DNA from 2 places in the Hydrogenophaga sp. T2 genome. Region 1 is predicted to be linked to the other one. Evidence: riboswitches for the same ligand, from Rfam matches in the RefSeq annotation. Region 1 holds a riboswitch; the other holds the start of a gene.

Region 1 (4,535 bases):
TTGAACTGCAACGCCCCCGCCTGCTCACCGATGTGGTGGGCGAACGCATCCGCGAGGCCATCGTCACGGGCGACCTGAAGCTGGGCGAACAGGTTTCGGAGGCGCAGCTCGCGGCGCGCATGGGCGTGAGCAAGACGCCGGTGCGCGAAGCGCTGGTGCGTCTGCAGTCGCAGGGCCTGGTCGAGATCCATCCGCAGCGCGGCACCTTCGTGTTCACGCTGTCGCCGCAGCAGCTCGCACACCTGCTGCAGTTCCGCGCCATGGTCGAGATCGAGGCGCTGCGTGAGGCCATGGCCACGCACCCGCAGGCGCTGCTGCAGCGCATGGCGCAGTGCGTGAAGGAGATGAAGGTGGCCGAGCGCGCCAAAGACCTGCCGGCCCTGGCGCGCATCGACATGAATTTCCACCACGCCTTCTTCGAGTGCTGCGACAACCAGTACCTGCGCGCGAGCTACGAACTGCTGCGCCACCAGCTCACCGCGCTGCGGCATCGCTCGCCGATCAGCAACGCGGTGTCGAGCCACCAGGTGCTGGTCGACGCCGTGGAAGCGCAGGATGCCGACAAGGCCGCGGCGCTGCTGCGCGGCCACGTGCTCGAGAACGAGCCGCGCTACCTGCAGGCCTGCGGCAAGGCCTGACTTGACGCCACCCCGCAAGCGCGGCGTACACTGCGCGCTGCTCCGGGGTGCACCGGCCTGCAAAGGCCCGCGCTGAGATGGCTGTGAAGCCGAACCCGTGAACTTGATCCGGCTAGTACCGGCGAAAGAAGAGCGCATGCCCATACCGGGCGTGTCATGGCCAGGCCCTTGGTGGGCGCAGGGCCCGTGGCGCGCCCTGGTTGGCGGTCCTCCGGAGCAGACACCCCGCCGTGTTTGCCCGCCCTCTGGAGACCGCCATGAACGCCCCCGACCCCTTTGCCCCGCTGCTCACGCTCACGCGCGAGCCCTTTCCCGCCTCGACCAAGGTTTTCGTGCCCGGCTCACTGCCGGGTGTGCGCGTGCCCATGCGCGAGATCGCGCTCACCAACGGCGAGCGCGTGACGGTCTACGACACCTCGGGCCCCTACACCGACCCCACGGCGCAGATCGACGTGCGCCAGGGCCTGGCGCCGGTGCGCGCGGCCTGGATCGACGCCCGCGGCGACACCGAGGCCTACGCGGGCCGTGAACGCCAGGCGCTCGACGATGGTGCGAAGCACGAGGCCCCGAATTCAAGTGCGGCCGAGCGCCTCGCCGCGCTGCGCGCCGAGGCCGCGGCGCTGCAGCGCACGCCGCGCCGCGCCCGGACCGGCCGCAACGTGACCCAGATGCACTACGCGCGGCAGGGCATCGTGACGCCCGAGATGGAGTACGTGGCGATCCGCGAGAACGGCCGCCGCGACTGGATGCACGAGTACCTGGGCGACGCCGAGCGCGAGGCGCGCCTGCGCGGCAACCCGATGGGCGCGCACATCCCCGAGCGGATCACGCCCGAGTTCGTGCGCGACGAGGTGGCACGCGGGCGCGCGATCATTCCCGCCAACATCAACCACCCCGAGCTCGAGCCCATGGCCATCGGCCGCAACTTCGGGGTGAAGATCAACGCCAACATCGGCAACTCGGCGGTCACCTCGAGCATCGAGGAAGAAGTCGAAAAACTCGTGTGGTCGATCCGCTGGGGCGGCGACACGGTGATGGACCTGTCCACGGGCAGGAACATCCACACCACGCGCGATTGGATCGTGCGCAATTCACCCGTGCCCATCGGCACGGTGCCGATCTACCAGGCGCTCGAAAAAGTGGGCGGCGTGGCCGAAGACCTGAGCTGGGCGGTGTTCCGCGACACGCTGATCGAGCAGGCCGAGCAAGGCGTGGACTACTTCACCATCCACGCGGGCCTGCGCCTGCCCTTCATTCCGCTCACCACCAAGCGGCGCACCGGCATCGTCTCGCGCGGCGGCTCCATCCTCGCCAAGTGGTGCATCACCCACCACCGGGAGAACTTCCTCTACACGCACTTCGAAGAGATCTGCGAGATCATGAAGGCCTACGACGTGAGCTTCTCGCTCGGCGACGGCCTGCGCCCCGGCAGCGGCGCCGACGCCAACGACGAGGCCCAGTTCGCCGAGCTGCGCACGCTGGGCGAACTCACGCAGATCGCCTGGAAGCACGATGTGCAGACCATGATCGAAGGCCCCGGCCACGTGCCCATGCACCTGATCCAGGCCAACATGGACGAGCAGCTCAAGCACTGCCACGAAGCGCCCTTTTACACGCTGGGCCCGCTCACCATCGACATCGCGCCGGGCTACGACCACATCGCCAGCGCGATCGGCGCGGCCATGATCGGCTGGATGGGCACGGCCATGCTGTGCTACGTGACGCCCAAGGAACACCTGGGCCTGCCCGACCGCGACGACGTCAAGCAGGGCATCATCGCCTACAAGATCGCGGCCCACGCGGCCGACATCGCCAAAGGCCACCCGGGCGCACGCGCGCGCGACGACGCCATGAGCAAGGCGCGCTTCGAGTTCCGCTGGCGCGACCAGTTCGCGCTCGGGCTCGACCCCGACACCGCCGAGGCCTACCACGACGAGACCCTGCCCAAGGACTCGAGCAAGGAAGCGCACTTCTGCTCCATGTGCGGCCCCAAGTTCTGCTCGATGAAGATCACGCAGGACGTGCGCGAGTACGCCGAGCGCGGCATGGCCGAGAAGTCGGCCGAGTTCAAGGCCGCGGGCGGCGCGTTCTACGTGCCGGTGGACACGCTTCGGCAATCATGAGCCGCATCGCCATTGCGGGTGCGGGTGTCGCCGGCCGGCTCATGGCCTGGCGGCTCGCGCATGCCGGGCATTCGGTGAGCGTGTTCGATCCCGCCGACGGCCCGTGTCCACCGCCCCTGGCCCATACAGGTGGGGGTTCCCCAGGCCGGCGTTCCGGCGCGGCGGGCTTCAGCGCCGCAGGCATGCTCAGTCCCATCGCTGAACTCGACCACGCCGATGCGCGCATCGCGCGGCTCGGCTGGCGCTCGCTGCCACGCTGGCAGGCCATCGGGGCCGCGCTCGGGGGCGCCGAGCCCTTGGTGCGCACAGCGGGCAGCCTGCTGCTCGCGCACGGCAGCGACCGCGGCGCGGCCGCGCGCGTGCTGGCGCGCATCGCGGCCGTGCCCGAAGCCCCGGCCCCCGAGCCGCTCGACGCGGCGCAGCAGCGCGCGCTCGAACCCGCGCTCGCGCCCGGCCTGCTGGCCTGGCACCTGCCCGGCGAAGGCCAGGTGCTGCCCGCCGAACTGCTGCAGGCGCTGGCCGAGCAGGCCCCGGGCGTGCGCTGGCATTGGGGCACCGCCATCGACAGCGTGGACCCGGGCCGGCTGCGCGACAGCCACGGCCGCGAACACCGCTGCGAGCTCGCGGTGGACACGCGCGGCCTGGGCGCGCGGCCACAGGTGGCGTTGCGCGGCGTGCGCGGCGAACTCGTGTGGCTGCACGCGCCCGGCGTGCCACTGGCGCGGCCGCTGCGCCTGCTGCACCCGCGCCACCGCGTCTACCTGGTGCCGCGCCCGGGCGGACGCATCGTGGTGGGCGCAAGCGAGATCGAAAGCGAAGACACCTCGGCGCCGAGCCTGCGCAGCACCGTGGAGTTGCTGAGCGCCGCGCACAGCCTGGTGCCCGAACTCGCCGAGGCGCGCATCGAGCGCCTGGACAGCCACCTGCGCCCCGCGCGCACCGACCACCTGCCCTTCGTGCACCACGAAAGCGGCCTGCTGCGCCTCAACGGCCTGTTCCGCCACGGCTGGCTGATCGCCCCCGCGCTGGTGCAGGACGCGCTCGCCGCCGCAGGCCTGGAGAACCCCCATGACACCGCAACCGCCTGAGGCCACCGTGCACTTCAACGACCACCCGCTGCCCTGCCCCGAGGGCCTCACCCTCGCGGCCCTGCTCGACCAGCAGGGCGTGAACCCCGCGCGCGTGGCCACCGCGCTCAACGCGCGTTTCGTGCCGCGCGAGGCGCGCGCGCAAACGCCGCTGCGCGCGGGCGATGTGGTCGTCACGTTTGAAGCCATCGTCGGAGGCTGAACGTGAACCCCCACGCTCCGCACTCCTTGTCGTCGCTGCCCCCCGAGGGGGCTGATCCGGCTTGGGGCGGCCCGGCGCCGGATCGCATGCCCACCGCCAGCCACACCTGGACCGCCTACGGCGAGACCCTGCCCAGCCGCCTCATGATCGGCAGCGCGGGCTATCCCTCGCCCGCGGTGCTGCGCGACGCGATCGCCGCCAGCGGCGCGGCGGTGGTCACCGTGGGACTGCGGCGCACGCTCGCGGCCGCGGGCGACAACGGCTTCCTGGCCGAACTGCTCACCGAACTGCGCGCGCGCGGGCTGCGCCTGTTGCCCAACACCGCGGGCTGCCGCAGCGCGCGCGAAGCCGTGGCCCTGGCCCACATGGCGCGCGAGCTGCATGGCACGCGCTGGATCAAGCTCGAGGTGGTGGGCGACGAACACACGCTGCAGCCCGACCCCTGGGGCACGCTCGAGGCCGCGACCGAGCTCGTGCGCGCGGG
Region 2 (4,535 bases), on a different contig from region 1:
CCTGCTGCCCGGCCGCACCTACTGGGCGCTGCACGGCCACCGCTGGGTCAAGGCCAAGGTCAAGCGCATCGTGCACCAGCTCGACATCCACACCCTGGCCGAGCACGACGCCACCGAGCTGCCGCCCAACGCCATCGGCCACGTGGAGCTCGCGCTGCAGGAGCCGCTCGCGGTGCAGCCCTTCGTGCGCTCGCGCGCCCTCGGTGCGCTGGTGCTCGTGGACACCGCCAGCCACCGCACGGCCGCCGCGGTGCTGGTGCGCTGAGCCCGCCGTAAAATCGCTGTTTTCCGAATTCCCGCCCACCCCACCATGACCCACGTCGTCACCGAAGCCTGCATCCGCTGCAAATACACCGACTGCGTCGATGTCTGCCCCGTGGACTGCTTCCGCGAAGGTCCGAACTTCCTCACGATCGACCCCGACGAGTGCATCGATTGCGCGGTCTGCATCCCCGAGTGCCCGGTGAGCGCGATTTACGCCGAAGAAGACCTGCCCAAGGACCAGCTGCACATGACCGAGCTCAACGCCGAGCTCGCCAAGCTGCCCACCTGGAAGAGCATCACCAAGCGCAAGGCCCCGCTGCCCGACGCCGAGGCGTGGAAAGACCGCACCGGCAAGCTCGGCGAGCTGATCCGCTGAGATGTCCGACATTGCGCCGATCGAAACCGATGCCCTGGTGATCGGCGCCGGTCCGGCAGGCCTGTGGCAGGTGTTCCAGCTCGGCCTGCAGGGCATCGCGGCGCAGGTGATCGACGCCCTGCCGCACGTGGGTGGCCAGCTCGCCGAGCTCTACCCCGACAAACCCATCTACGACATCCCCGGCCTGCCGGTCTGCACCGGCCGTGAGCTGGTGCAGCGCCTGCAGCAGCAGGTGCGGCCGTTTGCGCCCACCCTGCACCTGGGGCAATCGGTGACCACGCTGCAGCGCGAGGCCGACCAGCGCTGGCGCGTGGCCACCAGCGCCGGCACCACCTTCCTCGCGCGCACCGTGTTCATCGCCGCGGGCGTGGGCGCGTTCCAGCCCAAGCGCCTCAAGCTCGAAGGCATCGAGGCCTTTGAGCCCGCCCAGGTGCAGCACCGCCTCGACGACCCCGCGGCCTTCGCGGGCCGGCACGTGGTGGTGCACGGCGGTGACGACCTCGCGATCGACTGGGCCCTGCGCCTGCTCGACAGCCCCGCCCCGCCCGCGCGCCTGAGCCTGCTGCACCGGCGCGAGGTGCTGGGCTCGGACGACCCGGCCGCGCTCGAACGCGTGCAGGCCGCGATCGCCGCAGGCCGCATCGCGCTCGTGGTGGGCCAGCCCACGGGCCTGCGCGCCCAGGCCGGGCGGCTGCAGGCGCTCGAGCTGCTCGACCCGCAAGGCCAGCCGCAAACCCTGGCGCTCGACCACCTGCTGGTGGCGCTGGGCCTGTCGCCCCGCCTGGGCCCGGTGGCCGACTGGGGCCTGGCCATGGAGCGCAAGCAGCTCGTGGTCCAGCCCGAGAGCTGCGAAACCAGCGAGGCGGGCCTGTTCGCGGTGGGCGACATCAACACCTACCCGGGCAAGAAGAAACTCATCCTCTGCGGCTTCCACGAGGCCACGCTCGCGGCCTTCGCCGCGGCCGCGGTGCTGCGCCCCGACGAGCGCCTGCCGCTGCAATACACCACCACCAGCCCCAGGCTCAAACGGCTGCTGGGCGTGGCGCCGGGCTAGGCCCGATACAATCCGCGCGCGTTTTCACCAACGCATCCGCTAGGGGTGTTGTGGCCTTCGCCGGCCGCGACTGAGAGAGTCCCTTCGAACCTGATTGAGGTAATCCTCGCGCAGGGAAGCAGCAGCGAAGCAGCCACCGCACGCCGTGCGGCCCCGGCCGCCCGCCACGCCCACCTGCCATGGACCGTCACCGGACCCACCACATGGCAACGCACAACCGATTCCGTCTGCTCCCCGTGGCCCTCGCGGCCGCGCTGTGCGCCACCGCGCACGCCCAGCCCGCCCAGCCCGCCCCGCGCGCCGACACCACGCTCGCGCCCGTCACCATCCGCAGCGCCGCGCAAGACGCCACGGCCGACGTCACCGGCTTCGGCGACCAGCCGCTGTCGTCGACCCCGGTGAGCGCCACCGTGGTCGGCAGCGATGCCATCGCCGACAGCGGCGCGCGCACGCTGCGCGACCTCTACCGCTTCGACAGCTCGGTGGGCGACGCCTACAACGCCGCGGGCTACTACGACTACGCGAGCGTGCGCGGCTTCGTGCTCGACCCGAGCTACAACTACCGCCGCGACGGCCTGCCCATCAGCGCCGAAACCAGCCTCTCGCTCGAACACCTCGAGCGCGTGGAGTTGCTCAAAGGCACCAGCGGCATCCAGGCCGGCACCAGCGCGCCCGGCGGCCTGTTCAACGCCGTGGTCAAGCGCCCCACCAACGAGCCGCTGCGCCGCCTGCGCGCCGAGGTCAACAGCAACGGCAATGCGCTCACCCACCTCGACCTGGGCGGCCGGCTCGCCGAAGGCGACTTCGGCTACCGCCTCAACCTCGCGGGCGAACGGCTCAAGGGCGAGGCGCGCGGCACCGAGGGCTGGCGCGGCCTGGCCGCGCTCGCGGTGGACGCGCGCCTCTCGCGCGACAGCCTGCTCGAAGCCGAGTTCGAACTCTCGCGCCGCCGCCAGCCCAGCGTGCCGGGCCTGAGCCTGCTCGGCAACACGCTGCCGCCGGCCGACCCCAAGATCAACATCAACACCCAGCCCTGGAGCCAGCCGGTGGACTTCCGCAACTTCAGCGGCAGCCTGCGCTATACCCAGGCCATCGACGCGCGCTGGAATTGGCAGGCCCAGCTCGGCACGCAGCGCCTGCGCACCGACGACTTCCTCGCCTACCCGTTCGGCTGCTTCGACGCCGGCAGCGGCACCTACTATGCCGACCGCTACTGCCCCAACGGCGACTTCGATCTCTACGACTTCCGCAGCCTCAACGAGAAGCGCAACACGACCGCCGCGCAGTGGCGCATCAACGGCCAGTTCGAGACCGGCGCCGTGGGCCACAAGCTCTCGGCCGGCGTGCTCACCAGCCGGCTGCGTGTGCGCGGCCAGCCCCAGGCCGACAACAACGCCGCCGTGGGCACCGGCAACCTGTTCACCCTGCCCGCGCTGCCCGCCGACCCGAGCTTCACCGACCCCTTCACCAACCGCAGCGAACGCAGCACCGAGTTCTTCGCCACCGACGTGATCCAGTGGACGCCCGCGCTGCAGACCTGGCTGGGCCTGCGCCACACGCGCCTGGACCGCCAGAGCGTGCGCACCGACGGCAGCCGCGTCACCGACTACAGCCAGGACTTCACCACGCCCTGGCTCGCCATGAGCGTGAAGCTCAGCCCGGTGCACACGGCCTATGCGAGCTGGGGCCAGGGCGTGGAGTCGGAGGTGGTGGCGGGCCGCGCGCGCTACACCAACAACGGCGAAGCCCTGCCCGCGCTCAAGAGTGACCAGTGGGAGATCGGCCTCAAGGCCGACGACGGCCGCTCGCGCTGGCACGCCACGCTGTTCAACGTGGCGCGCCCGGTGTCGGCCGACCGCCTCAACACCGGCGCCAGCTGCAGCGACAGCACGCCGGGCTCGTGCACGCGCGTGATCGATGGCGAAGCGCGCCACCGCGGCCTCGAACTCGGGGGCGGCCGCCGCAGCGGTGCGTGGTCGTACGACGCCAGCGTGACCTGGATCGACGCCGAACGCCGCGACTCGGTGCTCACGCCCGCGCTCAACGGCAAGCGCCCCACCAACGTGCCGCAATGGGTGCTGCGCGCCAACCTCGGCTACAGCGTGGCCGCGGTGCCGGGCCTGCGCCTGGGCGCGCACCTCTCGCACGAAGGCAACCGCACGGTGCTGCCCGACGAGTCGATCAAGATCCCGTCGTGGACGCGTGTGGACGCCTCGCTGCGCTACGACACGCGCCTCATGAACCGCCCCACCACCTGGACCGTGGCGATCCACAACCTGTTCGACCGCCGCTACTTCCAGGAAGCGCCCTACCAGTACGAACACGTCTACCTGTTCCCCGGCGCCTCGCGCACCCTGCGCGTGGCGATGGACACCGCTTTCTGACAAGTTCGTGCGAGCGGACTCGAAAACGGCCCAAAATGACGCTATACTCTGAGGCTGTTCCCTGATAGCTCAGTCGGTAGAGCGACGGACTGTTAATCCGCAGGTCCCTGGTTCGAGTCCAGGTCGGGGAGCCACCCAACACACAGCAAAGGCCTTCATCCGAAGGCCTTTGTCGTTTCTGGAACCCGGGCCAGCCGGCACGGCTCTGTCTCCCCATGCGCACCCTGCTCCGCCTCGGCTTCTGGCTCAGCCTCAGCGTGCTGACCATCGCTTCGCTGGTCCCCGTGCAACTGCTGCCCCAGCAGGTCATGAGCATTTGGGACAAGGCCCAGCACGCGCTGGGCTTCGCGTGGCTCGCGGCGCTCGGGCTGCTCGCGTATCCGCGGCTCGTGTGGCCGCTGGCCGCCGGGCTCGTGCTCTGGGGCGGCGCGATCGAGCTCATGCAGTGGGGCACGGG

What was found. Region 1 has a riboswitch for thiamine pyrophosphate ahead of thiC (phosphomethylpyrimidine synthase ThiC). Riboswitches for the same ligand answer to the same signal wherever they lie in the genome.
Region 2: it holds a riboswitch for thiamine pyrophosphate, as region 1 does, so the genes downstream of both, WDZ95_RS17585 (TonB-dependent siderophore receptor) here and thiC (phosphomethylpyrimidine synthase ThiC) in region 1, are expected to answer to the same signal.

What each region holds. Positions count from the first base shown of each region.
Region 1 covers NZ_JBBHZJ010000009.1:211,129-215,663, reverse strand. The annotation lists gene WDZ95_RS19860 (GntR family transcriptional regulator) at 1-638, shown strand, start outside; TPP riboswitch at 672-785, shown strand; gene thiC (phosphomethylpyrimidine synthase ThiC) at 896-2,761, shown strand; gene WDZ95_RS19850 (FAD-dependent oxidoreductase) at 2,758-3,849, shown strand; gene thiS (sulfur carrier protein ThiS) at 3,830-4,051, shown strand; gene WDZ95_RS19840 (thiazole synthase) at 4,138-4,535, shown strand, end outside.
Region 2 covers NZ_JBBHZJ010000007.1:262,063-266,597, forward strand. The annotation lists gene WDZ95_RS17570 (sulfate adenylyltransferase subunit 1) at 1-265, shown strand, start outside; gene fdxA (ferredoxin FdxA) at 311-640, shown strand; gene WDZ95_RS17580 (NAD(P)/FAD-dependent oxidoreductase) at 642-1,694, shown strand; TPP riboswitch at 1,726-1,828, shown strand; gene WDZ95_RS17585 (TonB-dependent siderophore receptor) at 1,898-4,078, shown strand; tRNA gene WDZ95_RS17590 (tRNA-Asn) at 4,137-4,212, shown strand; gene WDZ95_RS17595 (VanZ family protein) at 4,294-4,535, shown strand, end outside.